DNA from 4 places in the Paenibacillus xanthanilyticus genome. Region 4 is predicted to be linked to each of the others. Evidence: riboswitches for the same ligand, from Rfam matches in the RefSeq annotation. Region 4 holds a riboswitch; each other region holds the start of a gene.
The links. Region 4 has a riboswitch for cyclic di-AMP ahead of ACFSKT_RS13845 (TrkH family potassium uptake protein). Riboswitches for the same ligand answer to the same signal wherever they lie in the genome.
Positions count from the first base shown of each region.

Region 1: linked by a shared signal. The riboswitch ahead of ACFSKT_RS28860 (APC family permease) and the one ahead of ACFSKT_RS13845 (TrkH family potassium uptake protein) in region 4 are both predicted to bind cyclic di-AMP.
Region 2: linked by a shared signal. The riboswitch ahead of ACFSKT_RS30120 (G5 domain-containing protein) and the one ahead of ACFSKT_RS13845 (TrkH family potassium uptake protein) in region 4 are both predicted to bind cyclic di-AMP.
Region 3: linked by a shared signal. The riboswitch ahead of ACFSKT_RS30780 (C40 family peptidase) and the one ahead of ACFSKT_RS13845 (TrkH family potassium uptake protein) in region 4 are both predicted to bind cyclic di-AMP.

Region 1 is NZ_JBHUHA010000002.1:2,572,385-2,579,999, reverse strand. Features, by position in the region: gene ACFSKT_RS28860 (APC family permease) at 345-2,177, opposite strand; cyclic di-AMP (ydaO/yuaA leader) riboswitch at 2,335-2,506, opposite strand; gene ACFSKT_RS28855 (SDR family oxidoreductase) at 2,858-3,661, shown strand; gene ACFSKT_RS28850 (response regulator) at 3,851-4,072, opposite strand; partial or broken gene ACFSKT_RS32695 (ATP-binding protein) at 4,647-5,303, opposite strand; partial or broken gene ACFSKT_RS32690 (response regulator) at 5,370-6,215, opposite strand; gene ACFSKT_RS28840 (CheR family methyltransferase) at 6,240-7,070, opposite strand; gene ACFSKT_RS28835 (response regulator) at 7,078-7,615, opposite strand, start outside.
Region 2 is NZ_JBHUHA010000002.1:2,872,191-2,879,805, forward strand. Features, by position in the region: gene ACFSKT_RS30095 (tRNA1(Val) (adenine(37)-N6)-methyltransferase) at 1-329, shown strand, start outside; gene rsmI (16S rRNA (cytidine(1402)-2'-O)-methyltransferase) at 326-1,213, shown strand; gene ACFSKT_RS30105 (AbrB/MazE/SpoVT family DNA-binding domain-containing protein) at 1,437-1,691, opposite strand; gene ACFSKT_RS30110 (HD domain-containing protein) at 2,047-3,354, shown strand; gene ACFSKT_RS30115 (TatD family hydrolase) at 3,373-4,146, shown strand; cyclic di-AMP (ydaO/yuaA leader) riboswitch at 4,322-4,530, shown strand; gene ACFSKT_RS30120 (G5 domain-containing protein) at 4,900-5,880, shown strand; gene rnmV (ribonuclease M5) at 6,000-6,566, shown strand; gene rsmA (16S rRNA (adenine(1518)-N(6)/adenine(1519)-N(6))-dimethyltransferase RsmA) at 6,563-7,441, shown strand.
Region 3 is NZ_JBHUHA010000002.1:3,020,319-3,027,933, reverse strand. Features, by position in the region: gene ACFSKT_RS30795 (YwhD family protein) at 1-391, opposite strand, end outside; gene ACFSKT_RS30790 (M1 family metallopeptidase) at 574-2,643, shown strand; gene ACFSKT_RS30785 (hypothetical protein) at 2,681-3,505, shown strand; cyclic di-AMP (ydaO/yuaA leader) riboswitch at 3,778-3,930, shown strand; gene ACFSKT_RS30780 (C40 family peptidase) at 3,935-4,435, shown strand; gene ACFSKT_RS30775 (hypothetical protein) at 4,693-5,136, opposite strand; gene ACFSKT_RS30770 (DEAD/DEAH box helicase) at 5,249-7,615, shown strand, end outside.
Region 4 is NZ_JBHUHA010000001.1:3,244,655-3,252,269, forward strand. Features, by position in the region: gene ACFSKT_RS13835 (cation:proton antiporter) at 1-707, opposite strand, end outside; gene ACFSKT_RS13840 (potassium channel family protein) at 743-1,405, opposite strand; gene ACFSKT_RS13845 (TrkH family potassium uptake protein) at 1,419-2,771, opposite strand; cyclic di-AMP (ydaO/yuaA leader) riboswitch at 2,862-3,055, opposite strand; gene ACFSKT_RS13850 (CPBP family intramembrane glutamic endopeptidase) at 3,476-5,116, shown strand; gene uvrC (excinuclease ABC subunit UvrC) at 5,088-7,085, opposite strand; gene ACFSKT_RS13860 (YqzM family protein) at 7,301-7,447, shown strand.

The DNA of each region.
Region 1 (7,615 bases), on a different contig from region 4:
TTGAAACTAAAACGTAAAGCGCGTCCGCGGAAGCGGACGAAAGCGAAGGTAGCTAAGAGTGTTCTGGCGGAAAACGTGCTTCGGAAGCATACGCTGGGCCGGGCTCTTTGGTTGCCCTCTTTAGGAGGGCCATGCTGTTGGGTTAAGGAAAAGCGTCTACTGAAGCTTTGTCCGCGAGGACAAAAGCGTGCCAGCTCGAAGCAACCCGCCGACCGGGAACAAATATGCCAGCACGAAATAGGGAGTCCAGAGGGCGAAGTCTGAGCGTTTTCCAACGGAAAGCGCACTTCGGAAGCATATGCTTGGTTCCCCTCAGCGGAGGGGGAAGGGGGAGGAAGCCCCCCTTATTTCTTCAAATGATACGGCACCGTCGTGATGATGACGTCCCGGCGATACAGCAGATGCGCGCGGATGAGCAAGCTTGACTGGTTATGCAAAATATGGTGCCAGCCTTTCTTCGGAATGAATTGCGGGATGACGACGGTCACCTGCACGTTCATCTCGCCCGCTTTACGCTGCACCGTATCGATGAATTTCGTCAGCGGCTGGATGATGCTGCGGTACGGGGAATGCAGCGTGACAAGCCGCACGTCCGGCTGCCACTGCTTCCACTTCTCCTCGAAGACGGCCTCTTCCTCGCGCTCGAACGGGACGTGGACGGCGATGATCTGCTCCGGCTTCAGCGATTTGGCATAACGCAGCGAGTTCTCCACGACGTGGGTCATGCCCGCCACCGGCACAATAATAACGTTGCCCTCGATCGTGATCGGCGGTTCGCACGTGGACAGGCGGAGCTGGTCGCCGACGGCGTCGTAGTGCTTGCGGATCTGGCGGAAGAGCAAAATAATGAGCGGCAGGAAGACCAATACCGGCCAGACCTGCTGGAATTTCGTCAAGAAGAACATCAGCGTCACGACAAGGCAGATGAGCGCGCCGATGCCGTTGATCGCCAGCTTGAGCCCCCAGCCCTTCGGCTTCTCGCGAATCCACTTCAATAGCATGCCGGTCTGCGACAGCGTGAACGGAATGAAGACGCCGACCGCGTAGAGCGGAATCAGATGCTCGGTCTGGCCCTTGAATAGAATAATGAGCAGAATCGACGACAAGCCCAGCATGAGAATACCGTTCGAATACCCGAGGCGGTCGCCGCGCACGGTGAACATCCGCGGGATGAATTTATCCTTGGCGAGACTGACCGCCAGCAGCGGGAACGCGGAGTAGCCGGTATTGGCCGCTAGGATGAGGATCAGCGCCGTCGTGCCTTGGATGACGAAGTACATCGCGTTACGGCCGAACGTCTGCTCCGCGATCTCCGAGACGACCGTCACCTCGGGGTGCGGCGTAATCCCGTAATACCACGCCAGGAAGACGATGCCCGAGAAGAGGAGCGCCAATAGCAGGCCCATCGCGGCGAGCGTCTTCGCCGCGTTGTTGGGCGCGGGCGACTTGAAGTTCGGGATCGCGTTGGAGATCGCCTCTACCCCCGTCAGGGCGGAGCTGCCCGAGGCGAACGCCTTCAGCAGCAGGAAGAGGCTGATACCCGCGACGGGCGTGCCGAGGGAAGCATGCAGCTCGCGCGGCACATGGCCGCTGGCGATGTCGTAGATGCCCACGCCGATCATGATGAACAGCGCGAGCACGAATAGATAGACGGGGTACGCCAGCACCGAAGCGGATTCGGTCACCCCGCGCAAATTCAAGACCGTGATAAACAAAACGAACGCGATCGCGATCGGCACGGTATAGTCATGCAGCGACGGAAAGGCGGACGTAATCGCGTCCGTACCGGCCGATACGCTGACCGCCACCGTGAGGATATAGTCGACGAGCAGCGAGCCGCCGGCCACGAGCCCGGGCAAGATGCCGAGGTTCTCCTTGGAGACGACGTAGGCGCCGCCGCCGTGCGGATACGCATGGATAATTTGCCGGTACGACAGAATAAGCGCCAGCAGGAGCACCAGCACGCCGATCGCGATCGGAATCGAATACCAGAACGCGATGGGGCCGGCGGTCATCAGCACGATTAAAATTTGTTCCGGTCCGTAAGCGACCGAGGAGAGGGCGTCAGAGGACAGAATCGCCAGCGCCTTCGTTTTGTTCAGTTTTTGTTCGCCGAGCTCAGCCGATTTCAGAGGGCGCCCGATCAATAAACGTTTGAGTGCAGTAAACACCCGCATCACCACCCGGAGAATGTCATTGTCATTTCTTTACCCGCGCCCGCGCGCGTCCAAATAACGGCTTTACAAAAGAATGCTGCGCCTGGACCGCGTTTGGGGGCATGCCAAATAACGCAGAGGAAATACCCCTGCGTTCAACGTGCGAACGCCTAAGTTTTACCCCCCTCTAATAACGCTTACGAGGTTAGCTGACGGATTCGGGCGGTTAGAGTCGCCCTACGGCCTGCGCGCTTCGTGCGCGGATGCCGATTCACCCCTGCGAGCGCCGGCTTGCGGCGTCGCGTTTGGTTCCCCCGTTTTCCTGTTCGGAAATTCAGCGAATGTTGGATGCTGTACGCAAGCTATCATACTCCCGTGGCGCGCAGGGTGTAAAAGGACGAAGAAACGGCCGCTCCCGGGTGTAAGGCGGATTCGGACGGAAGCAGCGCTTACATGCGTCGTTATCGCAGCCAAGCTGTCTTTATCGCGGCGTTTTTCGCCTTTTCGCTGAAAACGGGCTGGAAGACCTACAAACAAGGCAAGGCCGGTAAACGAGGGGGAATGCGGCAGACCTCGGTCTGCGGGCGGCTTCTCTCGCGGCGAGCAATCGGCTGCCTGAATAGCCGGTCGTGTTTTTGGGAAATACCAAACGGGTATTAGATGGAAGCACAGTCCAAGTTAGTTAGGAAGGGGCAGGGGATATGGCACAAGCAAACGGGCAGGGGAGAGTTGAAGGGAAGGTCGCGGTCGTCACCGGCGCGGGATCGGGCATCGGACGCGCCGCGGCGCTGCGTCTGGCGGAGCAGGGCGCGAAGGTGGCGCTCCTCGACCGGGAAGAGGACCGGGTATCGGCCGTCCTGGCGCGCATCGAGAAGGCGGGCGGCGAAGCGCTTGCGATCGGCGCGGATATTTCGAGCAGCGAAGACATGGAGGCGGCGTACCGGAAGGTGGCCGAGAAATGGGGGCGGCTCGATATCGTATTCGCCAACGCGGGCATCAACGGCGTGCTCGCGCCGATCGAGACGATGACGCCGGAGGAATTCGGCACGACGATCGATATTAACCTCAAAGGCACGTTCCTGACGGTGAAACACGCGATTCCGGCATTGAAGGAGAACGGCGGGAGCATCATCGTCACGAGCTCGATCAACGGCAACCGCGTCTTCTCGAACATCGGCTTCAGCGCCTACAGCACGTCCAAGGCCGGACAAGTCGCCTTCACGAAGATGGCCGCGCTCGAGCTGGCCAAGTTCGGCATTCGCGTCAACGCGATCTGCCCGGGCGCCATCACGACGCATATCGACCAGAACACGGACCGCAAGCCGGAGCTTGACGAGGTAACGATCCCGATGGAGTTCCCAGAAGGCGATCAGCCGCTCGAGGATGGTCCGGGCAAGCCGGCGCAGGTCGCGAATCTGGTGCTGTTCCTGGCTTCCGACGAGTCGAATCATATCACGGGGACCGAAGTGTTCGTCGACGGCGCGGAGTCGCTGCTGCGGGGCTAAGCGTCGTGCCGCCGCATCCGCTTGCCGGCGAAAGAAGGCTGGCGGATGCAAGCAGCGGACGCGTTGTCCCGGCTGGGCCGAATTCACGCCGCAACCAAAGAAGGGCTGCTTCCGCACGTCGTCATCTCGCGATGACGTGCCGGAACAGCCCTTCTTGCCATGCAAACCTCCGTAAAATCCTCGCTTACCCTACATGGTGTCAAGCAAACGGTAACGCTGCAGCAGCCGCTTAACGGCTTCGAATTGCAGCGGTTTGGCCAGAAAATCGGCCATGCCGGCTTCCAGGCAGCGCTGGCGGTCGGCAGGCAGGACGTTGGCTGTCATGGCGACGACCACCGGCGTATGGGGCGCTTCGTTCGCGGCGAGCACCTGCCGGGTCGCCTCCAGTCCGTCCATGACCGGCATGCGCATATCCATCAGAATGAGCGCATACCGGTTGGCGGCCGACTTGGCCACCGCTTCCCCCGCCGTCCGCGGCGACATCGGCCCGGATGCCGAGCTTCTCCAGCATGCCAATTGTCAGCTTCTGGTTGATCTCGTTGTCGTCGGCGACCAGCACCTGCGGCGCCGCGGCGCCGATCGCCGGCGAGGTCTCTTCCGGGATAACCTCGAGCGTGCAGGAGAGCTCCCGGCTGCCGGCTTCGAACAACGAGGCGAAGCTAATCTCCGGAATGCGCGAAGGCGCCCGGCCTTCCAGGCCCGGCCTCTCGGCTCTGGCGGACGGTCTGCCCGCGCTTGCGGCAGGGGTGCCCGCCGGCAGGGTAGCGGTCAAGCCAGGCGTAGCCGCGCTTGCCTCCAGCACCATCGCATCGGCAGAGCCGACTAAGGTTAGGGCGTCAACCGGGGGCTCGGTCGCGCCTACGGTCGGTTCCGCTTCGGACAGCGCCTCATGGAACCAGCCCGGCGGCGTCATCCATGGAGTCAGGTCGGTGCCTTCCTCCTGGTTCCAGTAGCCTTCCTCGCCATATGGCTTGACGGTGACCGTGAAGCGGAAGGTGGCCCCGGCGGCTTCATTCGTCTCGACGTGAATCGTGCCGCGCATCAGCTCGACGAGGTTCTTGCAGATCGCGAGGCCGAGGCCGGTTCCGCCGTAACGCCGGGTGAGCGACGTATCCACTTGCGAGAATGGCTGGAAGAGCAGCGGCAGCTTCTCTTCGGGGATACCGACGCCCGTGTCGTGCACGGCGAATTGCACTTCGATCGCGTCCTCGTCCATGCGGCCCAATTTCGCTTCGACCCTAATGGAGCCCTTCGGGGTGAATTTGACCGCGTTGCCGACCAGATTGATCAGCACTTGGCGAAGCTTCAGTCCGTCGCCGATGACGATCTTTGGCAGCCCGGGATCCAGCTCGTATGCAAGATGCAGACCGAGCTGCTTCGTCTTGGCGGTGAACAGCTCGAATGTCTCCGAGACGATGAGGTCCAATTGGAACGGCATCTCTTCGACCTCGAGCTTGCCGGATTCGATCTTCGCGTAATCGAGAATATCGTTAATGACCGAGAGCAATGCATCGCCGCTCTTATGGATAATCTCGGCGTAATCCTGCTGCTCGGGCGATAAGCCGGTCTCCAGCAGGAGCTCGGTCATGCCGAGCACGCCGTTCATCGGCGTGCGAATCTCGTGGCTGACCATGGCGAGGAAGTCGGTCTTCGCGCGCGCCGCGATCTCGGCCGCGTCCTTCGCCTTCATGAGGTCGAGCTCGAACTGCTTCCGCTCGGTCATATCGCTGATCGTGCAGGCGTAGATCCGGTCGTCGTCCACCGTGGCGACGCCGACCTGAATCTCCGCCGGGAACCGGCTGCCGTCCTTGCGCATCGGCGCCAGCTCGATCCGCTTGCCGGTCGGCATGCCGGATTTGGCATCCCCCTCCGGCTCCTTGAAGCCGCCGCCCTCGAAACAGGGAATCAGGTGCTCGATCGGCGTCCCGATCACTTCGCTCTCCAGATAGCCGAACATCGCCGTAAGCGCGGGATTCACCGCCAGAATGCGCCCTTCGCGGTCGAAGGTGACCATCGTGTCGCTGCTGGTCTCCTGCACGGCGCGGGCGAGCGCCTGCGTTTTGTTCAGCTGGTAGGCGGTGCGCATCAGCTCGCGGTTCATTTTCTCCAGCTCCCGCGTCTTCTGATGGAGCAGCTCGGTCTGCAGCTGAAGCGTCTTCGTGCCGATGTACATCCGCACGAAGCCTTCGATTTTCGTCCGCAGGATCTGGGGCACGAAAGGCTTGAGCATATAGTCGATCGCGCCGACTTCGTAGCCGGTGAAGAAGTGCTCCGATTCCTTGCTGGTGGCGGAAATGAAAATGATCGGCGTCTCGCGCGTCTTCTCTCTCATTTTGATCAGGCGCGCCGTCTCGAAGCCGTCCATCTCCGGCATCTGCACGTCCAGCAGAATAACGGCGAATTCTTCCCGCAGCAAGCTGCGCAGCGCTTCCTCGCCCGAGAGGCACTTGACCAGGTTGTAATTCAAATCGCCGAGAACGGCCTCCAGCGCGAGCAGATTGTCGGGGTGGTCATCCACGAGCAGGATGTTAATGGGTCCGTCGTATGTTACCATCGCCTTCACGTTCACCTGCCTCTACTATTTCATCTTCCGGTACAGCCTGCTGTAGGCATCCAATTCTTCATAAGCGTCCGCGTGCTTCGTAAAGTTGATCGATTCCTTGGTGCCGAGCGCGAGCACCCCGAAGGTGCTGAGACTGTCGTACAGCAGGCTATGCACATGGTTTTGAAGCTCTTTATTGAAATATATCATGACATTGCGGCAGAAAATGACGTTGAACTCGTTGAACGAGCGGTCCGTGACCAAATTATGCTGGGCAAAGACGATATTCTCCTTCAGCTCCGAATGGAACAGGACGGAGTCGTAGCGCGCGGTATAGTACCGGCTGAACGCGTCTTTGCCGCCGGCCTCCATGTAATTGCGGGTGAACGTCTGCATCCGATCGATCGGAAATACGCCTTCCCGCGCGAGATCGAGCACGCGTTCGTTCATATCGGTCGCGTAAATACGCGTTTTGTCGTATAAGCCTTCCTCTTTGAGCAGGATTGCCATCGAGTAAACTTCCTCGCCCGTCGAGCAGCCCGCATGCCAGATCCGAATGAACGGGTACGTCCGCAGCAGCGGCACGACATGTTGGCGGAAGGCGAGGAATACTTCCGGATCGCGGAACATCTCGGTGACATGGATCGTCAGATCCGCTAATAGCCGATTCATCGTCTCGCGGTCGTGCAAAATCCGCTCGGTGAGCGCCGTCACGTTCGGCAGACGTTCCGCCTGGACGCGGTGCCAGATGCGCCGGCGTACCGAGGAGAACGCGTAATTGCGAAAATCATAGCCGTACAGTTGAAAGAGTCCTTCGAGAAGCAGCGTGATCTCGATCCGCTCCCGTTCGCTGGCGTCGCTATCCATCCATTCGTTATTTATATAACCACACCCTCATCAATGACAGCAGTTGATCAATATTGACCGGCTTGGCGATATAGTCGGACGCGCCGGCCTCGATGCATTTGTCGCGGTCTTCTTTCATTGCTTTGGCCGTGATGGCGATAATCGGCAGCTTCTCGAAGGCCGGGTTGGCGCGGATGTGCCGCATCGTCTCGTACCCGTCCATGTCCGGCATCATCATGTCCATCAGAATGAGCTGCGTCTCCGGATTCTTCTCCAGCGCCTCGAGCGCCTCTCGTCCGTTCTCGGCAAAGCTTATATTCATCTTATACCCTTCAAGCGCGCTCGATAACGCAAACACGTTGCGAATATCGTCGTCGACGATCAGGATGTCCTTGCCTTCGAAGATCGCTTCCACGCTGTGCAGCTGGCGCAGCACGTTGCGCTTGTCTTCGGGCAGGTCGGCGACGACCCGGTGCAGGAACAGCGTCGTTTCGTCGAGCAGCCGCTCGGGGGACTTCACGTCTTTAATAATGATCGTTTCCGCGTATTTCTTCAACTGGAGTTCT
Region 2 (7,615 bases), on a different contig from region 4:
ACGGGTCGCTTGATGAAATGGTCCAAGCCTGCGCGAAGTTGGTCCGAACCGGAGGCAAAGTGTCGATGGTACACCGCCCCTCGCGGCTGGTGGAAATTACGGAGACGATGCGGCGCCATCGGCTGGAGCCCAAACGCATTCGGTTCGTGCACCCGCATGAAGAGGCGGAAGCGAACATCGTGCTGATCGAAGCAGCCCGCGACGGCAAGCCGGAGGTTCGATTGCTCCCGCCGCTTATTGTATATAATGAAGAAAGACAGTATAAGGAAGAGCTCATGCGCATCTATTATGGGGACGCGCGCCCCGGTCAGGAGAAGAAGGAATCATGATCGTACAGCGTAGTTTCAGCGGCCCGCAAGAGAACGGAGCGGGAACGCTCTACCTGGTCGGCACGCCGATCGGCAACTTGGAGGACATGACGTTTCGGGCGATTCGAACGTTGAAGGAAGTCGATTTGATTGCGGCGGAGGATACCCGTCAAACCCGCAAGCTGCTCACGCACTTCGAAATTCCCACAAGGCTCGTCAGTTACCATGAACATAACAAAGGGGCAAGCGGGCCGGAGCTAATTCGAATGTTGGAGAGCGGGCAGTCGATCGCGCTCGTGAGCGATGCAGGCTTGCCGGCCATCTCGGATCCAGGGGCCGATCTTGCGGCAGAGGCGGCCTCGCGGGGGATTAAAGTGGTACCGATACCGGGGGCGAACGCGGCTCTGTCGGCGTTGATCGTATCCGGGCTTCCGACCGAGCGGTTCCTGTTCGTGGGCTTTCCGCCTCGGGACCGCAAGCCGCTGCGCGATTGGTTGGAGAAGCTGCGGAAGCAAGAGGGCGCGATCATCTGCTATGAGTCGCCTTATCGCGTGGCCAAGACGCTCGCTGCCATGCTGGAGGTGTGGGGCGACCGCAGGATCGCGATGGTCCGGGAGCTGACGAAGCGGCATGAAGAAGTCGCGCGGGGTACGCTATCGGAATGCCTGGCATGGTTGGACGAGCACCCGCCTATAGGGGAGTACTGCCTCGTTGTCGAAGGCGCCGCCTATGGCGATCGCGCAGGAGATGATGAGGACACCCAGTGGTGGCAGCCGCTTACGTTAGCCGAGCATGTGGACCGTTATGAAGCAGATCTGGGTGACCGGAAGGAAGCCATGAAGAAAGCAGCCGCCGATCGGGGATTGTCGAAGCGGGATGTGTATAATGAATTAATGCGCAAATAGCGGGGCAAAGGGAAACCTATTCGCCGTACCTGGCGGTGGAACGCGTTTCATGAGGCAAGAGGCAAGCAGTATTTGTAAGATTGCGACAAGGGCAGTCTTCTCTTACAAAAAAAAGGGCCTTCCTAGTCGGGTTCGGACCAGGAAGGCAGTAAGGAGTTATAAAAAGGTTAGAATTAACAAGTTGGTATAAATCTATTATAACCGATAAATTCCGATTTGTCTCTTATTTTGTAACGGGCGCCGGCATTTCGGACAAACAAGAGTGGCAAATGATTTTGCCCTTGAAGTAAGTCACGTTCTCCGCGTTGCCACAGAAGATGCAGGCTGGCTCGTATTTTTTAAGCATGATGCGCTCGCCGTCCACATAAATCTCAAGCGCGTCTTTCTCTCCGATGCCGAGTGTGCGGCGGAGCTCAATGGGGATAACTACACGCCCGAGCTCATCAACCTTCCGTACGATTCCAGTCGATTTCATCATGATGGTCCGTGCTCCTCTCAAATACATATATTCGTCATTATTCGACAAAATTCTATCATTTCTTTTCTCTATAGTACCAACGTTTCCCATAATAGTCAACCTCGAAAACCCTGTTAAATTTGGGCAATTCTCGAAGTTTCGGCACTAGAAAGGGGTTTTGGGCTATATCTATCGTACAATATCTTGTCGGGTTTTGGAAACTAAAGCGCGACACTTTTCGACAAATATATTAGGATTGTGTCGAATTATTGTCGAATAGCGGAATGATAGCTGAATTCTGCCAGCTGTTTCTCGCATTTGAAAGTGCTGAAAGGTATTATTAGGTAAGAGAAATGAAGATAGGAGGGTGAGGCTTATGGATAGCCGCTTGCAGCCATTGGCGGAGGAGAAGGTCTTTAAAGATCCGGTGCATAAATACATCTACGTGCAAGACCGCACGATATGGAATTTGATCAACACGAAAGAGTTCCAACGGCTTCGGCGCATTCGTCAGCTGGGTACCTCGTATTTGACTTTCCATGGGGCGGAGCACAGCCGATTCTCCCATTCGCTCGGCGTGTATGAAATTACGCGCAAAATCATTTCGCAATTCGAACGCGGCGGTTACGAGGACTGGCCGAAGGAAGAGAAGTTGGTGACGTTGTGCGCGGCGCTGCTGCATGATGTCGGACACGGCCCTTTCTCCCATTCCATCGAAGAAGTATTCGATACCCATCACGAGGATTGGACTTGCCGCATATTATTAGAAGATACAGAAGTGAACCGCATCCTTCGCGAGGTCGATCCCGGCTTCCCGGAGCAGGTCGCGGCGGTCATACGCAAAACGTACGAGAAACCGATCGTCATCAGTCTCGTCTCCAGCCAGATGGATGCCGACCGTATGGACTATTTGCTCCGCGACGCCTATTTTACAGGCGTTAACTACGGCACGTTCGACCTGGAACGCATCCTGCGCGTGCTTCGGCCGCATAAGGGAAGCATTGTCGTGAAAGAGAGCGGGATGCACGCGGTCGAGGACTATTTGATGTCCCGGTACCAAATGTATTGGCAAATCTATTTCCACCCCGTCACTCGCAGTTCGGAAATTATTCTGCGTCAGATCCTGCGCCGGGCCAAAGAGCTCTATATGAATGGTTATGCATTCGGCTGGATGATTGAACCGATTCGGAGGCTCATAAGCGGCACCATCGATGTTCCGAGTTACTTGGCGCTTGACGAGGCTCCGATGCAGACAGCCTTTACGCTCTGGCAATCGGAAGCAGATTCGCTGCTGGCCGACTTATGCCGCCGGTTCATGGACCGCAAGCTGTATAAGTATGTAACGATGGATGAGGCGGACGAGCCGTTGTGGGCTTCCATCCGGGAGCAATTCGCCGCGATCGGGCTCCATCCGGATTACCACTTGGAAGTCGATTTTCCGTTTGATTTGGCGTACGCTGTCTATCGGCCGGGGGCGCGCGGCGCGAAGAAGAATGATAAACCGCCGATCCTCGTGCTGGACCGTGACGACGTCGTATCGGAAATTTCGCAGAAATCCGATATCATTCGCTCGATTACGGGCATGCATCGAGGGAAATACCATTTGTATTACCCGCATGAGCCGCTGCTTGAATCAGCGGACAAACTAAGTCCCGAACTTCGCAAGCTGTTTGAACTGGATTAGAGAGGAGTTTCGCCCTTCATGTTAATCGACACGCATACCCATTTGGATTCGCATAAATTCGACGACGACCGCGCGGAAGTCATCGAACGGGCGCGCGGCGCGGGCGTCGAATTATTGGTAAATATCGGATTTAATCGGGAGACCATTCCGACGACGATGGCGCTTGCCGAGCAGTACGACTTCATCTATGCGGTGGTGGGTTGGCACCCGACCGACAGCCTCGATTACGGTCCTTCCGATCTCGACTGGATTGCCTCGCTGTGCGACCACCCAAAGGTGGTCGCGATCGGGGAAATCGGGCTGGATTATTATTGGGATACGTCCCCCAAGGACGTGCAGCAGCGGGTGTTCCGGGAGCAAATCGAGCTCGCGAAATCCAAGCGCAAGCCAATCGTTATTCATAATCGGGATGCGCACGAGGATGTTGTTAGGATTTTGAAAGAAAGCGATGCCAAACAGGTTGGCGGGATCATGCATTGCTTCTCTGGCAGCTGGGAGACGGCCAAGCAGTGCTTGGACATGAACTTCTATATTTCGTTTGGCGGGCCGGTCACGTTCAAGAATGCGCGGGTGCCGAAAGAGGTGCTTGCGAGGGTTCCGCTCGACCGTCTGCTGATCGAAACGGATGCCCCATATTTGGCCCCGCACCCTCATCGAGGCAAGCGCAACGAGTCTGCTTTCGTCCGTCTTGTAGCAGAAACCGCTGCGGAAATAACAGGAAAAACACTGGAAGAAATTGCGGAAATCACAAGCGAAAACGCCAGGAAATGTTTTTCCATCGAACGAAAATAGCCCAAAACGGGAGCATTTTGAATGATTCGGGTGAAAAAACTTGTTTTGGTTGGATAAATTGCGGTTTTTTCGAGACATTTTCCTTTAAATTCGGTAAAATCGTCCTTTATCTCATCTTTACAATCTGGAGCAAAAGACGGTATCATTCATCTCAGGGCTTTCAAGATGTATTCCATTTCCAATAACGCTTAATCTCCGGAAACGGAGAGCGGGGGAACCAAATGAGGACTTGTGCCGGGGCATATGCGAGCACGCAAGTCGCGTTGAATTCTTCTAGGGGTGAATTTCAGCTGCGGCGCGCCTAAGTAGCGCTGACAGCCGAATAGGGCGACTCTCTCGCCCGAATCCGACAGCTAACCTCGCAAGCGTCATAAGAGAGATCAACTCGTGCATCCATTCCATGCTACCCGTGTCCCACAGGAAGCCACGAAGCAGATCTTCTGTCGTCGGCTTCTTTTTATTTTGAATATTGCGAATTGTGGCGACATAGTGTGATTCATGGAGGAGGTATGAGGGAGTAATTGGAAGAAGCGGGCTTCATGCGCGCTAAATCTAATAGTCGACGCGTCTAAATCTATTTCATGCGTAACAGGGCGGCGGGGCTATGTAAGGAGGACCGAAGAAGTGGGCATAATCCAAGTTAAGGACACCCATGGGAAACGATCATCCAGCATGTCTTTCGCATTGCGATGGAAGCATGAGAACGTGCGTTTAATTGTTCTAAGCGCTATGATCTCAATCGCTATGACTTTCATGTTTCTGGTGTTGTTGTACGGAACGGCTGACAAGCGCGTCTCCGTAGTGTTGAATGGACAAGAAAACATTGTGGAAACCAAACAATGGGTCCTGCAACGCCTACTGGATGAACAAGCCATTACGGTGGGGCCGTATGATAAGGTGTCGTTGCCTTTGAATGCGGGCGTAAAAGACGGTGATCGGGTGGTCATCGAGCAAGCGGTTCCCTTAACCGTGAAGGCTGACGGCAATGTAAGAACGGTGTACACGACAGAAAGAACGGTACAGGCGGCGATCGATCAAGCTAACATATCGATTCGCAGTGAAGACAAGGTGCTGCCGTCGAAAGACGCGGCCATCGAACCGAACATGACCGTAACGGTCGTTCGGATCGACAAGCATGTGATGCAAAACAAGTATGAAGTGCCATTCACTACTGTTACCAAGACCGATCCGACGCTGCTTGAAGGGAAGAAGAAGACCATTCAGGCGGGTAAGGCCGGCATTGTCGTGAAGAAATACGAGAAGGTATTCGCGGACGGCAAGCTTGTCTCGCATACCTTCGTCTCCAAGTCGACTCAAAGCGATGCGGTCAACCAAATCGTGGCGGTCGGCACGAAGAAACCCGTGGTCACGCTGACGAAGGGCGGGGTGTCGTTCCAGGCGAAGAAGACGCTGAAGAATGTGACGCTCACCGCATATACGGCAGGTCTGGCGTCTACGGGCAAAACCGAATCCGATCCGGGGTACGGCATCACGAGATCCGGCTCCCGCGTCACGGAAGGCCGCACGATCGCGGTCGACCCGAAGGTCATTCCGATCGGATGGTGGGTGTACATCGAAGGCATCGGATTCCGCCGCGCGGAGGATACCGGCAGTGCCATCAAAGGCAACAAGATCGACGTTTACTACGATAGTGAAGACTATGCGGAGAAATTCGGTCGCAAGAAGGGCTACACCGTGTACGTGCTGGGTCCCAAAAAGCCCGAGGCGATCTAGCGCGCCGCAGGTGGTCGTAGTTACAATTTATCGTCAAACTAAAGCAATTATGCCATGATAAGAAGAGGCCTCGCCTCTTCTTTTTGTACGTTTGTCCGGAAGGGATGTCAGGGTAGTCCATGATCAAAGAAATCATCGTCGTCGAAGGCAAAGACGACACCGTTGCGATCAAGCGGGCCGTCGAGGCCGAGACCATCGAGACCGGCGGATCCGCAATCGGCGAAGCGGTGCTGAAGCGGGTGGCGCTCGCACATGAACGGCGGGGCGTCATCATTTTCACCGATCCGGATCATGCCGGGGAGCGCATACGCAAAATCGTCGCGCAGCGGGTCCCGGGCTGCAAGCATGCCTTCCTTCCACAGGAGGAGGCGCTGTACAAGGGCGATATCGGCGTGGAGAACGCGAAGCCGGAGGCGATTCGCCGCGCGCTAGCGAGCGTTCGCACGGAAGCGATCGAAGGACAAGCAGACGAGGCTCAAATTACGTGGGATGACCTGATGCGGGCCGGTCTGCTCGTGCACCCGGCTGCGGCGGACCGCAGACTGCGCATGGGCAACTTGCTCGGCATCGGCTATGCCAACGGCAAGCAGTTCTTCAAGCGCTGCACGATGTTCCGCATCACGCGGGAGGAATTCGACCGAGCGCTGGCGCAGATGGATCAAGAAACCGGAGGAAGCGGCCAATGACAACCAACATCGAGGTGGCGACACCGAAGCGGACGAAGGACATCATCCAGAAGTACGGCTTCTCGTTCAAGAAGAGTCTGGGACAGAACTTCCTGATCGATCAAAATATTTTGCGCAAGATCGTCTCCGCCGCCGGTCTCGACAAGACCAAAGGGGCGCTTGAGATCGGCCCGGGCATTGGCGCGCTCACGCAGCATCTCGCCAACGAGGCGGCGCGCGTGACGGCCATCGAGATCGACGACCGGCTGATCCCGATCTTAGGCGATATTTTCGCGGATGCGGATAATGTCCACATCGAGCATGGCGACGTGCTGAAGCTGAACTTAAGCGAGCTCATGGCACGCCAGTTCGACGGATTGAGCGGCGTCAGCGTCGTGGCTAATTTGCCGTACTACGTCACCACGCCGATTCTCATGAAGCTGCTCGAGGAGAAGCTGCCGCTCGAGAACATCGTCGTTATGATCCAGAAGGAGGTCGCCGAGCGGATGGCGGCCAAGCCGGGCGGCAAAGAGTACGGCAGTCTCAGCGTGGCGGTGCAGTATTACTGCGAAGCGGAGCTCGTCTGCATCGTGCCGCATACCGTATTCATCCCGCAGCCGAACGTCGACTCCGCCGTCATCAAGCTTGCCGTACGCAAGCAGCCGCCGGTCCAGGTGGAAGACGAAGCGCATTTCTTCCGCACCGTCCAAGCCTGCTTCGCGCAGCGCCGCAAGACGCTCGCCAATAACCTGACCGCTTATGTCGGCAAAGCCAACCGCGAGCAGCTAGGGCCTATTCTGGCCGCTATCGACATTGATCCGTCCCGTCGGGGCGAGACGCTCTCGCTGGAGGAGTTCGCCGCGTTAAGCCGGGCGTTGATTGCCGCGGGGTTTTAAACGATCGCAATAGCAGGTAACCGTGCCGAACAGGCACGGTTTTTTGGCATTCCGAGCTGCGGAGCTGGAGGAGAAGCGAGCAGGACCGAAAGCTTTGTCCGTCAGGACAAAAGCGTGCTCCGCACGAAAGAACCCGCCGTCCACAGTCAGTCAGGATAGCACGAAAAAAGCGGG
Region 3 (7,615 bases), on a different contig from region 4:
TCACGTGGTCGGCGAGAATCTTCCATCCGCGCTTCGCTTCCGTATCGATCAGCATCGGGCAAGCGGTCGCGCCCGCGTAGTACGAACCGTGCTCGTTGCGGTCGACCGCGACCCATACAATGTAGCACAGGCGTCCGTTCGGCGTGTCTTCCTTGTTCGGCGTGAACTTGATGCCGCGTTCGATCTTGCTCTTGGCGTGCATCGCGCCTACATCTATATAAGCCTCTCCGTTATCGATCATGACGCAGGACACTTGGCTCAGGTCGATCGTGCCCGCGCCGAAGCCCTTGTGCGCCTTGTTGCTGACGACGTTCAGCGCGAGCTGCTTCTTCTCCTTCTTCGGCGCTTCTTCCCCCGCCGCCGGCTGCTGGCCTTGCTCTTGTTCAGACATCTATTCCAGGCTCCCTTCCCTTTGAAAACCGCGCTCCGAATGCGCGGCTCTACCTTGCTTAAATCCAATATTGGCGCGGGTTTGCCCCGCATGTCCACACATTAATTCCATTTTAGCTAATAATCCTGGAAAAGCAAACATATACATGCCTTAGATGCTTGTCAACGGGAGGGAATCGTTCAATGACGCCACGTCTTGCCAAACGCTTACTGCTCTTCGCCGTCGCCGCCGCCCTGCTCGGCGTATCGGCGCGGGAAGGGTTCGGGGATGCCTGGGTATCGCAATATACGTACGCGTTCGCGCCTGCTCAAACGGATGCTTCGCTTACGGCCAAGCCCGAGCCGGTCCAGACCGCGCCGAAGCCGGCGACGCCCGCGGTCCCCGTTCCCAAAACGACGCTCCCCCAGACGAACGCGCCCGTGCCGGAATCGGTGCTCCGGCCGAAGCCGGTCGCGCTCAGCAAACGCGTGGTGGAGTACCACATCGACGTCAAACTCGACGAACAAAGCAAATCGCTCACGGGCGAGCAAACGCTCACATGGACAAACCCCGGCAAGTCCGCCGTCTCGGAGATGTACTTCCACCTCTATCCGAACGCGTTCGAATCGCCGGAGACCAGCTTCATGCGGGAATCGGGCGGCCAATTGCGAAGCGACAAGGCGACGGCGGACGGCGTGGGCAGCATGACGATCGATTCGCTCCAAACCGAAGGAGGCGACAGCCTGCTGCCAAGGCTGCATTACGTGCAGCCCGACGACGGCAACGCGAGCGATAAGACGCTGGCCAAGCTGCGTCTGCCCGATGCGATCCCGCCCGGCGGCAGCGTCACGCTGAGGCTCGGCTTCACGGTCAAGCTGCCGCAGGTGTTCGCGCGGATGGGCTACCACGACGATTTCGTCATGGCCGGACAATGGTTCCCCAAGCTGGCCGCTTACGAGACGGCCGGCATGCGAGGCCGGACGGCCGACGGCTGGAACGCGCACCAGTATCACGGCAACTCCGAGTTCTACAGCAACTTCGGCATTTACAACGTGCGGATTAACGTGCCGGCGGACTATACGGTCGCCGCAACCGGCTTCCAGACGAAACCAACTAAAGCGGACGGCGGACGGCGGACGTTCCAGTTTTACGCCGACGACGTGCACGATTTCGCCTGGACCGCTTCGCCCGACTTCATCTATAGCGAAGAAGCCTACTCGACGACCGGCATTCCAGGCGTCCGCATTAAGCTCTACCTGGATCCGAAGCACGCCGAACACAAGGAACGCTACATGCATGCGGCCAAATCCGCGCTCGGCAAATTCGCCCAGTGGTATGGCACGTATCCGTATTCGACCTTGTCCATCGTCGTGCCGCCGGAAGGCGCGGGCGGCGCGGGCGGGATGGAATACCCGACGCTGGTTACGAGCTTCGAGGCCGATTCTCCCGATCCGTCCATCGACAGCCTGGAGCGCACGGTCGTGCATGAGATCGGCCACCAATATTGGTACGGCATGGTCGCCACCAACGAGTTCGAGGAAGCGTGGCTGGACGAAGGCTTCACCTCGTACGCGGAGGACAAAGTCATGGAGAGCGCCTACGGCATCGAGCCGAATCTGACGCTGGAAGCCAGCTATATGACCAACCCGGCCCCGCTCAAGCAGCTGTCATGGTCGTATCACAGTTCGGACAGCTATGCGGAGAACGTGTACATGCGTGCCAAGCTCGTGCTGATCGGCATTGAGAAGCAGGTTGGCGCTTCGACGATGCGCAAAATTTTGCGAACCTACTTCCAGAAGTATAAATTCAAGCACCCGTCCACGGCCGACTTCCAAACCATCGTCGAGCAGGTGACCAAGACGGAGTGGGACGAATATTTCAGCCATTTCGTGTACGGCAAAGATATGGCCGACTACGCGGTCGAATCGATCGCCGTGCGTCCCGTCGCCGAGAACGGGGACCGTCAGTATGAATCCACCGTGCTGGTCAAGCGGCGCGGCGGCGCCAACGGGCCCGTCCCGGTCGTGCTCCAGTTCGCCGACGGCACGACGATGCCGAAGATCTGGGAAGGCAGAGAAAGCCAGATGGTGTTCAAAGTGGTGCACCCTTCCCCGCTGCTCTATGCAACGGTGGACCCGGACTACGACAACGTGCTGGATAACCGGCATATCAACAATTACTTGAAGGCGGAGGTGCCGGAGAAAACGCGCACCCGGTGGGGAATCGGCTTAACGAAGCTGATCGAAGGCTTGTTTGCATCGCTGGCCTGGTAACGGGCGGCTGGATAGACAACGAAAGGAGGATCGAGGCATGAGGCGGCATTTAAAGCAAGGCTGGTGGCTGACGGGACAGCACTTTTTCATCGTCATCGTCCTGTTCCTGTACGAACTGTTGTGGGGCTTCTTCCTCTACCGGACCATCGATTCGATCGTGACGCCGCTGCTGCAGCGGTATCCCGGCGCCGAGGCCGGCGAGGACGCGGTAAGGCTGTTCTTGACGGAGGCGCAGTTCCAACTGATGAAGACCGACCTCATTCATCCTTATTTGTGGCTGTTCGCGACGCTGCTGGCCGGGCGCATGCTGATCACGCCTTTGGTCAACGCGGGTCTGTTCTATTCTCTTCACGCATCGGAGAGCGAAGGCGGCACGCGTTTCCTCGCCGGGATCCGCGCAGCCTGGAAGCCGGTTATGCTGCTCTACTTTCTCGAGGTCGCGCTGACGATCGTGCCGGGCATCTGGCTGGTGCCGCGTCTGTATGACGCGCTGATCGCAAGCGACACGCTCGCCGAGCTGAGCGCGAGCGCGCTGCCGCTGGCCGGCGGATGGTTCGCGGGGGCCGTGCTGCTGCACCTGCTGTTCCTGGCCATGCAGTTCGGCGCGGTGACGGGCAAAGGCGCCTTGGGCGGACTGGGCGAGGCGGCGAAGAAGCTGCTGCCTTTCGCCGGCATCTCCCTCCTCATGTGGGCGATCGGGCTGCTGCTCAGTCTCACGGCCGCCTCGGTGTCGATGCTGTGGGCCGGGCTGCTCGCACTGATTCTGCACCAAGGGTTCCACTTCGTGCGCACGATCATGAAGGTATGGACCGTCGCGGCGCAATTCGCGGCCTGGCAGTCGAATGAAGCCAAAGAAGGTTGAGAATTGAAGGCGAAGGGCAGTGCCGACAAGGTGCTGTCCTTTGCTGTTGGATTAGGAAGCTTGCGCGTGAAACGAAGGCGTATCGGGAAGGTTCGTGCCTGTATGGGGGCGCTAAGCGGAAGAACTGTCGATTGGACGGACGACCCTAGTAGGGAAAGAGAAAAAACGATACGATATAATAGCAAAAAAGTTGCACTCTTAGAATTCTAATGTGTGAACAAACTGTGAACTTAGAAGGGAAATTGTGAAAATGATCGAATTCATAACGCGGAATGAAAAAAATGCCGAATTCTCGCAAGAGAAACGGGGGAACCATCTTTGGGTGAATTGATCCCGGCGGATGCAGCAGCATACGCCCGAGGCGATCATAGGGTACCTTCAACCGAACCCCACAGCTAACCTCGTAGGCACCGGAAGGGGTTTCTATTCTTGAAGAAGTTTTCTGCTCTGCTGATTGGCCTGGCCATGATGCTCACGTTCCAAGCTGGAAGCGCATTCGCGGATTCCAAAATGGACGGCGTTATCGCCAATCTGATCGGCACGCCATACAACTATGGCGGCACCACGACCAAGGGGTTTGACTGCTCCGGATTCACGATGTACGTCTTCAAGAAATTGAACGTCTCGATCCCGCACGCGTCTTCCTCTCAATCCAAGCTGGGCAAGAAAGTGGCGAAAGCCGACTTGATCCCAGGCGATCTCGTATTTTTCAATACGAGCGGCAAAGGCATTTCGCATGTCGGCATTTACGTTGGAGACGGTAAGTTCGCTCACTCGTCTTCCAGCAAGGGCGTAACTATCAGCGGACTTAGTGATTCCTACTATCAGAAGCGCTATGTCACGGCCCGCCGCGTTATGAGTCCTGAAACTTTTGAGAAATATGCCGACGAGCCGTCGGACGAAGTGGTCGACACGACTGACGTCGACTAACTCGCGACCGGGATCAATCGCCCCCGCGATGATCCCAAACAACGAGCCGCCGTGTTTGTTCCCCCGGACAAGCACGGCGGTTTGCTGTTCCGCCGCGCGTGCCGGTATTAGTTCTTCTTCACCACTCGCGGCGACCTATGAAACAAGCCAGGGTCCATGATCACCGGTTTTTCAATAATTATTTGATTATTCGGATAATTTGAAGGGTAATATCATGCGTGGGCATATTGCGCGGGAAAGTCGCCGCTTATGCTTCGTTAACCATACGATCTACGGCCGTGAGCGCCGATCTCATAACGGACCCACCAAAACGTCCGCCCGACCTGTACGTCCAGCGCCGTCCCCACCTCCGCGAACAGCTGATGCAGCTCAAAAGCCGATGAGCACCCTTCGCCCCTTCGGTCGGCAATGACGACCATCGCCCCTTCTCCTAAACGCGCGTGCCACGCCTCCAGAAAGGCATGCCGCTCCTCGACCTTCAGTTCGCTCATGCAAAAGCAAGCCAGTCCCGCTTCATAGGTGCCCGATAGGCCTGTCAATTGGCCCGACCGGATCGTCTTGGTCGCCGGCGGCAGCAATCTCGGCGTTCGAGGTCCCGCGACGCGCAGCACCCGCCTGCCTTCGAGCGCGCGGCTAAGCGCATCCTCGACCTGCCTCCATTCGTTCCATCTCTCTTCCAACGTCTCCCGCCATCTTTGCATACATACCCTCCCGATTGGTGTTACTTCTAAAGGTATGAGACGCCGCTCAGTTTCTGAACCAAAAACAGGTATAATGAGAGCATCACTTCTTCCTGAAAAGGAGCTGACTTCGATGCCTTCTTCCTCCGATGCGCTGCAAGGCTTTCATCCTATCCTGGCCGGCTGGTTCGACCGCGCGTTCGGCGAGCCGACCGACGTCCAGCTGCAGGCATGGGCGTCCATTCGAAGCGGCGCGCATACGCTGATCGCCGCCCCGACCGGGTCGGGCAAAACGCTCGCGGCGCTGCTGCCCTGCCTGGACCTCATCGTCCGCGACAAACAAGCGTCCGGCGGCAGCTGGTCCGGCGGCGTGCGCACCTTGTACATCACGCCTTTAAAGGCGCTCAACAACGATATCCAGCACCATCTGGTCGGCTTTATCTCGGAGATTGAGCAGTACGCGGGCGAACGGGCCGCGGAAGGCGGGAACGGCGGCGAATGGCCGGGCGTCACGACGGCCGTCCGTACAGGCGACACGCCTTCCGCCGAACGGGCGCGCATGGCGCGAAGGCCGCCCGAGGTGCTCGTAACCACGCCGGAATCGCTGTATTTGCTGCTGACCTCCGCGAAAGGACGGGCCATGCTGCGGACCGTCCGCTCCGTCATCGTGGATGAGATTCACGGCATCGCCGGAGACAAGCGCGGCGCGCATTTGACGCTCTCGCTCGAGCGGCTGACCGCGCTATGCGAGCACCGCGTTCAGCGGATCGGCGTCTCGGCGACCCAGAAGCCGATGTCGCGCATGGCGAGATTTCTCGGCGGGTGGGAGGCTGCGGATAGCATGGCCGAGCCGGATGATCGAGCTAGTCAAGGCTTGCCGGATAACGATTCGCCGGTCTCTGCGAATTGGACTGCTGCCCGCCTCGGCGAGGAGACGGATGACGCGCAGCCGCTTCGGCACGCGCTGGGCTACCGACCACGGCCCGTCTCGATTATCGAGAGCCTGATGGCCAAAACGATGCACGTGCGCGTGACGATGCCGGACTTCAGCCGATTCGCGCAATCGCGCGAGGCGGCGGTGTGGACGCCGATCGTCGAACGGCTCCTGCAGCTGATGGCGGGCGCGACGTCCGTGCTGCTTTTCGTGAACAGCCGGCGGCTGTGCGAGCGGCTTGTGCTGCGTCTGAACGAGCAGGCGGGGGAAGACTTCGCCCGCGCCCACCACGGGTCGCTGGCGCGCGATCGGCGCCTGGAGGTCGAGTCGCTGCTGAAGAGCGGCCGGCTGCGCTGCCTGGTCGCCACTTCCTCGCTGGAGCTCGGCATCGACGTCGGACACGTCGACCTCGTCCTTCAGGTCGACCCGCCCATGGACGCCGCCTCGGGCATCCAGCGGATCGGCCGCGCCGGCCACGCGGTCGGCGATATCAGCCGCGGCGTGATACTCGCCCGAAGCCGCAGCCAGCTGCCGGAAGCCGCGGTGCTCTGCCGCAGCGTCGTTCGGCGCGAGATCGAAGCGATCGAGCTCTCGCGCCGGCCGATCGATGTGCTCTCGCAGCATATCGTGTCGGCCGCCGCGGCCGAGGACATCGCCGTGGACGGGCTGCATGCGCTCATCTGCGGCAGCGAGTGCTACCGCGAATACCCGCGGGCAGAGCTCGAATCGGTCTTAAAGGTGCTAGCAGGCTTCTATCCGTTCGCTCGGCCGCTGATCGATTGGGATCGCGAGCGGGATGTCGTCACCCGTCTCCCGCTCACCCCGGTCGCGGCGGTCACCGGCGTCGGCACGATCCCCCAATCCTCGGCGTATCCGGTCCATCATACGGATAGCCGCGTTCATCTCGGCGAGCTGGACGAGGAATATATTCATGAAAGCCGGCCGGGCGACGTATTCCAGCTCGGGACGTCGTCGTGGATGATCAGCCGTATCGACCATGACCGCGTGTACGTCCAGGAAGCGCCGAACCGCTTCAGCGAAATCCCGTTCTGGCGCAACGAGCCCGGCGGTCGCAACGTGCGGCTCGGCGTGCGGCTGGGCCGGTTTCTCGGCGAGTTGTCGGCGCGGCTCCGGCTGCGAGACACGCAGACGGACGAGCACGATGGGGCGGAACATCTGCTTGAAGCGGAGACCATTCGCTGGCTTGATGCCGAATACGGGCTCGACCGCACGGCCGCCGAGCAGCTCATCGATCTGGCGCGCGCCCAGCATAAGGCGCTGGGACTGCCGACCGACAAGCTCATACTGATCGAGCATTACCGCGACTTGACCAACCAGACGCGGGTCGTCATTCACACGCTGCTGGGCCGCAAGCTAAACCGGACGTGGCTGCTCGCGATCGAGCGGCAGTTCGGCCGGCTGCTGCCGTACAAGCTGTACGGCAATGCCAAAGACAACGGGATCGAGCTCGTCCTTGCCGAAGGCGACAACTTGTGGCTGAACAAGCTGTGGCACATCGCCGCGGATTCGTTAGAAGAGCTGCTGACCGAGGCGATCGCGGGCTCG
Region 4 (7,615 bases):
GCCGTCCCGATCATCGCGATGGTGGCGAAATCCCGAAAGAAGCCGTAGCGCAGATGCGCGACAAAGTAGACGATAACGAACGACACCACAAGGCCGACGAGAATGCCGCCCACGGCCGTTCGGACGAAATCCCAAATCAACGTACCGGCCGCAAGCTCGCTGCCGGCCGTTATCGCGCCGAGCAGCGCGAAGGTGACGATAGACCCCGTCGCGTCGTTGAATGCGGATTCGCTCTCGACCGTCTCGCGCACGCGCTCGCGGATGCGCACCTGCCGGAATACCGGGATGATGGAAGCCGGATCGGTCGAGGCGATGATCGCTGCGGCCAGCAGCGCGTACATCCAATCGATGTCGAACAAATAACGGATGGCTGCCCCGACGATCGCTACCGTGATCAGCACGCCCGGCACGCTGAGCAGACCGACCGTCCAGCCAACCTTCTTCAATCCGCGCAGCCGGATGTTGCGGCCGCCGTCGAACAAAATGATGGCCGAGCCGACCGACAGAATCAGCTGGTTCGTAAGCGAAGCGCTGGACTCGTGGATCCAGTCCAACCCTTGTCCAAGCAGCATGCCCACGCCGATGAACAGCGCCACATCCGGAAGCCGAAGCTTCTTCGCGATAATGCCTGCCATCATCCCCGCGCCTATGATAATAAGCAGCAGAATTAGCAAATGGTGTATCGTTTCGGTCGTACTATTTTCCATGTATACTCACCGTCCTTATCCGCTGGTCAACCGCCCTATCGGATAATGGTGTCCTCGAACTGCTCAATGCCCTCGTTCGTGCCGATAATGACCATGACGTCCTTCTCGGCGAGCACCTCGGATGCGACGGGCGCAATGATGACCCCCTGCGGCTTGTTGATCGCCACGATGCTGCAGCCGAAGCGTCCGCGCGGATTAAGCTCCTGCAGCGATTTGCCGTTCAGGCACTTGGGAACCGCCAGTTCGGCGATCGTGTAGTCCTTAGACAGCTCGATATAGTCGAGCAAATTCGGCGATACGAGCTGATGCGCGACGCGAATGCCCATGTCCCGCTCCGGATAGACGACGCGGTCGACGCCGATTTTCTCCAGCACGCGGCCGTGCAGCTCGGTCATCGCCTTGCCAACCACCTTCTTGACGCCCAGATCCTTGAGTAGAATCGTCGTCAGGATGCTCGCCTGGATATCGTCGCCGATCGCCACGACCCCGCAGTCGAAGTTGCGCACGCCGATCGAGCGAAGCACGTCTTCGTCGGTTGCTTCCGCCACGACGGCATGCGTGAGGATTTGGCTTAGATCCTGCACCGCCTCCTCGTCCTTGTCGACGCCGAGCACCTCGTACCCCAATTTGACCAGCTCCTTGGCCAAGCTCGAGCCGAAACGTCCCAGACCAATGATGACAAACTGATTTTTCTTCATTTCATGGTTTCCCCTAACCTATCGTAATTTTCCCTTCCGGGTATCTGTACAGCTCTTTCTCCGCGCGCGGACCGACCGCGTAAGCGAGCGTGAGCGGGCCAAGCCGGCCGGCGAACATCGTGAGACTGATTAATATTTTGCCGATCAACGTCAGCTCGGGCGTTACGCCGAGCGACAAACCGACGGTGCCGAAGGCGGAGGTCGTCTCGAATAAAATTTTGAGAAATGCCTGATCCTCTGTCGTCGACAGCACCATCGTGACCGCGAGGACGAGCGCCAGCGACAGCACCGTAATCGTCAGCGCCTTGAGCACGCGATCGCGGGCCAGCCTCATATTAAAGAGGACGATGTCTTCTTTGCCCCGGATCATGGCGATAACGGCGGCGACGAGGGTGGTGAACGTCGTCGTCTTGATACCGCCCCCGGTTGAGCCCGGCGATGCGCCGATGAACATGAGCAGCACGATAAAGAATTGCGACGCCTGCCGGAGCGCCGCCAGATCGACCGTGTTCGGGCCAGCCGTGCGCGGCGAGACGGATTGGAACATCGCGGCCCAAATTTTGCCGTCCCAACTTAAGGACCCCAGCGTCTTCTGGTTGGTGAACTCGAAGATAAAGATGACGATCGCGCCAATGGCCAGCAAGGCGCCGGACATCGACAGCACCACTTTACTGTGGAGGGATAGACGCCTGCGCTGCTTATACTCTATAACATCCGACATGACGATAAATCCGATACCGCCCAAGATAATCAGCAGCATGGCGGTCATATTTACGATCGGGTCGTCCACGTAGCCCGTAAAACTGACATAGGGGGTGCCGAACTGCCCGAACAGGTCGAAGCCGGCGTTATTGAACATGGAGATGCCGTGCCAGACGCCGAAGTAGATGGCTTGACCAAGCGGCATATCGAACGACCAGCGAAACGCGAACAGCGTTGCCCCGATCAGCTCGATCGCCAGTGAGTAGAAAATCACTTTGCGGATAAGCCTTACGATCCCCTCCATGCTGCTCTGATTCATCGCTTCCTGCAGAATGAGCCGTTCCTTGAGCGATATCCGCTTCCGCAGCACGATCGCGAACAGCGTCGCCATCGTCATGAACCCGAGGCCGCCGACCTGGATGAGCGCCACGATAATAATCTGACCGGCGATGGACCAGTGGCTGCCCGTGTCGACCGTGACGAGACCGGTTACGCACGTCGCCGAGGTAGCGGTGAACACCGCGTCGATGAACGGCGTATACGTCCCGTCCCGCGAGGCGAAGGGCAGCGTGAGCAGAAAGCCGCCCAGCAGAATAATGAGCCCGAACCCGGTCACGAGAACACGCGGCGGCGACCACTTGGAGATCTTGAAATAATCGGCCATTCCGGCACCTTACCTTTTTTAGGATATAAGATCGTTTACCCGTTTTTGGGCACAAAAAAAAGCACTGGATCCCCAATGCTTGCGCCGTCGGTCCCATTCCAAATAAGCCTACGAGGTTAGCTGACGGATTCGGGCCTGGAAAGGCAGCCCTATTCGCTTCTTTGGACCTAGCGGTCCTGTCGCGAAATTCACCCCATGCCATCTGCAAGCAGGCCGCGAAGCGCGCACTGTCAGACAGCGTTATGGTTCCCCCGTTTTCATACGAAATTCGGCTGTAATCTTCAATTGCTACTCATTATAAGTCCGCCTGTCAAAAACACCAAGCACCGTACACGCAGATATTGAACCGAAATGCGGCAAAATACGTACGGGCGTACGAGAAATCGTCCCCGTTGTTGCATTATCGGCCAATTATCTCGCGCGCATTTCTTTTTTAATGTATTAACTGACAATTTAGCGCTTACTTATGATAGGGTACAAGTAAGGCTGATTGGTTTGCGTACCCAATCCGGAGATTGGGAATGCAGCATTCAGCCAGAGCTGATTGGTTTGCGTACCCAATCCGGAGATTGGGAATGCAGCAGCAAGGCTGATTGAGCAAATCAGCAATGGAGAAATACAAGATGGAGACAGGAGTATAGAAGCGAATCTTATATGTCCTGTCCTTCAAAAAGATTTCATGTCCGAAAGGCGGGTTGCTCGCATTGAATCGAATCGAGGTTACACCGAACTGGAAGCTCTACAGCTGGCTGGCAGCCGTAAGCGCGATCCTCTATTTGCTGGTTCAAGTCTTGCCGGCTACCGCGGGCGCTTTCTTCGGCTCCGGATCCGAGAAGGTCATCGCCAAATCGGAGGCCGAGCGGCGCTCCGCAGCCTTCCTGACGGAGCAGTTCGGCCTAGCGCCGAACGCCTCGCGCGCGTACCATCAATCCGATAAGCTGCTTTACGGCTATCTGGCGAAAGAAAAGCTGACAGAGGACTACGGGGACCGGTACGACCGGAAATTCCCAACCGATACCTATCAGGTAACGTCGACCTTGCCAGGCGAATACTCCGGCGAATTATACGTCTACGTACATATGGAGAGCGGCCAAATCATCAGCTGGCATAAGCCCCACGCGGCGGACGCGGCGCTCCCTGAACCGGAACAGCGCATCGCGGCGGCGGTCGACTTCGCCATCGAGCAGGGCTTCAAGCGCGATGCGCTCAAAGCGCAGAAGCAGCTGACCCGCGAAGGCGACGTACGGCTCGACGTCGCCGGCGAGGCCATCGGCGAGGCGAAGCTCTCGCTTCTGATCGGCACGGAGTCAAAGCCGGATGGCGGCGTATTGGTAACGAGATACGCCCCCGTTTTCCAGGTACCGGCCGACTATGAAGCGTATGTGGAGGAACAGGATGCGCTCGCTTCTTCGTTATCGCTGTTCGGCAGCACGCTCATGTCGCTCGTCCTGTTTATTCTGGCCGTTATCTATGCCGCGCTTTATCGCAAGCACACGTCGTTCGTCCGAGGTTGGCTAGTGGCCGCGATCTTCCTCGGGTTTTATCTGATCAACAATTTCAATATGATCGACGGCCTGGCCGCAAGCTTCGGCGAAATGGAGAACGCCCGCACCGTCGCGCTGATCGGCATGATCGTCCAAAGCTTCATCACGGTCGTCATGGCGGCGTCGGTCTATTTCTCGCTCGTGGGCGGAGACGGTCTATGGCGTTCCATGGGATGGCAGCTGTGGCCGAGAAGCAGCGAGCGGGGCTATGGCGAGCATATGTGGAACAGCATGAAACTCGGCTATCTCCTCGCGTTTATCTTGCTTGCGGTGCAGACGGTCATTCTGCTCATTCTGGAAAATGCGACGGATGCATGGGCCACGACCGACGTCATGCAATCGCCCTACAATTTCGGGGCCCCGTGGCTGTTCCCGCTGCTGGCCTGGTGCGCGGCTATCTCGGAGGAAGCCGTCTTCCGTTTCTTCGCGATCGGCCTGCTGAAGAAGTGGCTGCGCAGCACGTTCGTCGCGGCGCTGATTCCAACGGTGATATGGGCGCTCGGCCACGTGACGTACGCCATCTATCCCTCGACGACAAGATTGATCGAGCTTACGCTTCTTGGCCTTCTATTTAGTTATTTCTTCCTGCGTTTCGGCTTGGCCGCGGTCATCTTCGCGCACGCCATCTTCGACTCCGTCATGATGGCGATCTCGCTTATGTTCCTTGGACAGCCGGTTAACATCGCGCTTGGCCTCTTCTACATCGTGCTGCCTGTCGGCGTAGCCGCCGTATTGCGGCGATTGGGCACGCGAAAAGGGAGGAAACCGCCCCTCACGGTTCCTCCCTCAACGCTTCAATAATTTGGGCGGCGAGCTTCTCGCCGATCGACAGCGGCCGGAAATCTTCGATTCCGGCCTCTTTGATTTTCTTGATCGAGCCGAAATGCTTCAGCAGCGCCTTACGCCGCTTCTCCCCGATGCCCGGGATCGCGTCCAGTCTGGAGGCGATCATCGACTTGGCCCGCTGCTCGCGGTGGAACGAAATCGCGAAACGGTGCACCTCGTCCTGAATGCGCTGCAGCAGGTAAAACTCCTGGCTGTCGCGCGCCATCGGCACGATCTGCGGCGGATCGCCGGTCATCAGCTGCGCCGTCTTGTGCTTGTCGTCCTTGACGATGCCGCACACCGGAACCGTCAAGCCAAGCTCATGCTCCAGAATCTCCAGCGCGGCGGAGATCTGCCCCCGGCCACCGTCGACGACAATCAGGTCCGGCAGCGGCAGCCCTTCCTTGAGCACCCGTTCATAGCGCCTGCGGATAACCTCGCGCATCGTCTCATAATCGTCCGGCCCTTGGACCGTCTTGACCTTATACTTGCGGTACTCGTTCTTGTCCGGCTTCCCGTCGATGAAGACGACCATCGCCGATACCGGATTCGTCCCTTGAATATTCGAGTTATCGAACGCCTCGATACGCTGGACATGCGGCAGACCGAGCGCTTCGGCGAGCCCGTCGGCCGCCTTGCTCGTGCGTTCCTCGTCGCGCTCGATAAGGCGGAATTTCTCGTCCAGCCCGACCTTCGCATTGTTGCTCGCCATCTGGACGACATCCCGCTTCTTGCCCCGCTGCGGCATGAACACCTTCACCTTGAGCCACTTCTGCAGCGCCCCGCGGATTTCGTCCGCCGCGCTGCCGGCAGGCGCTTCGTCTTCTTCGTCCGCCTCCATGGAAGGAAGCACGTTGTCCGGATTCGCCGAGGCCTCTCTCGCTTCGGCGGCCACCGCCGCTTCAGCCTCCGCCGCTCCGTCCGCTTGTTGGCCCTCCGAAGTTCCCGATTCCGGCGTCATCGGCGCGGCCGGGAGCAAAATTTCCCTCGGCAGCGCCGGATTCTCGCTGTAGTACTGGGTGACGAACGTCATGAAATCATCGTACGCTTCGCCGTAATACGGGAACATCGAGACGCGACGCTCGATAAGCTTGCCGCCGCGCATGTACATGATTTGCACACACATCCAGCCTTTGTCCACCGCGAAGCCGAACACGTCCCGGTCCATCGCGTCGTTGAGCGTAATTTTCTGCTTCTCCATAATCGCGTCGATCGCCATGATCTGGTCACGGAATTCCTTGGCCCGCTCGAATTCGAGCGATTCGGCGGCCGCCTCCATTTTGCCTTGCAGCATGCGGCGCACCTCGTCGTGCCCGCCATTGAGAAACTTGGCGATCTCTTGCGTCATCGCCTCGTACGTGCCCGGTGCGACGTCGTACTCGCACGGCGCGACGCATTGGCCCAAGTGATAATATAGGCATACCTTGTCAGGCAGCGTGCCGCATTTGCGCAGCGGATAAAGGCGTTCGAGCAGCTTCATCGTCTGCTGGGCGGCGTACGCGTTCGGGTAAGGTCCGAAATATTTGCCTTTATCCTTGATCACCCGCCGTGTAACCTCCAGCTTCGGATGCTTCTCGCTCGTGATCTTGATGTATGGAAAGGTCTTGTCGTCCTTGAGCAGCACGTTATACCGTGGATGGTACTGCTTGATCAGGTTGCACTCCAAAATGAGCGCTTCCATGTTGCTTGAGGTGACGATATATTCGAAATCGCGGATTTCCGAGACGAGGCGCTGCGTCTTGCCGTTATGGCTGCCGTTGAAATAAGACCGGACCCGGTTCTTCAGCACCTTCGCCTTGCCCACGTATATGATGGTGCCGTCCGCGTTCTTCATCAGGTAACAGCCCGGCTGATCGGGCAGCAGCGCCAGCTTGCTGCGGATGTGCTCCTCCGCCTGCTTCCGGCTGGACTGCTTCTGGCTTACGGTTCCTTCGTGATGCTCCATGTGGTCTCCCCCTCCCGGAAAGGATGACTTTGCTCTCCTTAACCATCGCTCATTATTGTACCATACCGAACGGTTGTTTGCTCCCTTGGGACGTCTGTTCGCACCGGTAAAGTTTCGCATTCCGGCCGATAATAATTGGCAGGATCGTCTTTACTTTTAATTTGATTGTTGGGTATACTAGGGAAAGCAATCTTTGCGCGAGGAGGAAGTTAGCAATGGAGAACGTAAGAGATCCGCGCGAGCATTACAATGAAGAACCGCGCAACGACCTGTTCGACCTCATGTTTGGTTTCGGCGGCTTCTTGGGTTTCATGACGCTCGTCTTTGCGGTCATGGTCATTATCAAGTTCGTCATCTCCTAATCGCTTGATTAGGACAAGGCTCCCGGCGCTTCCGCGATCGGCGGGCCTTTTTTAATGCCGCTTGACGCTTTTGGGATGTTTGGTCTTTTTCCAGACGTTGACAAACAACCCGAAGCTGGCATACAATGCAACTATTAAACGAAGGAGGCTGATGTCATATGAGAAACC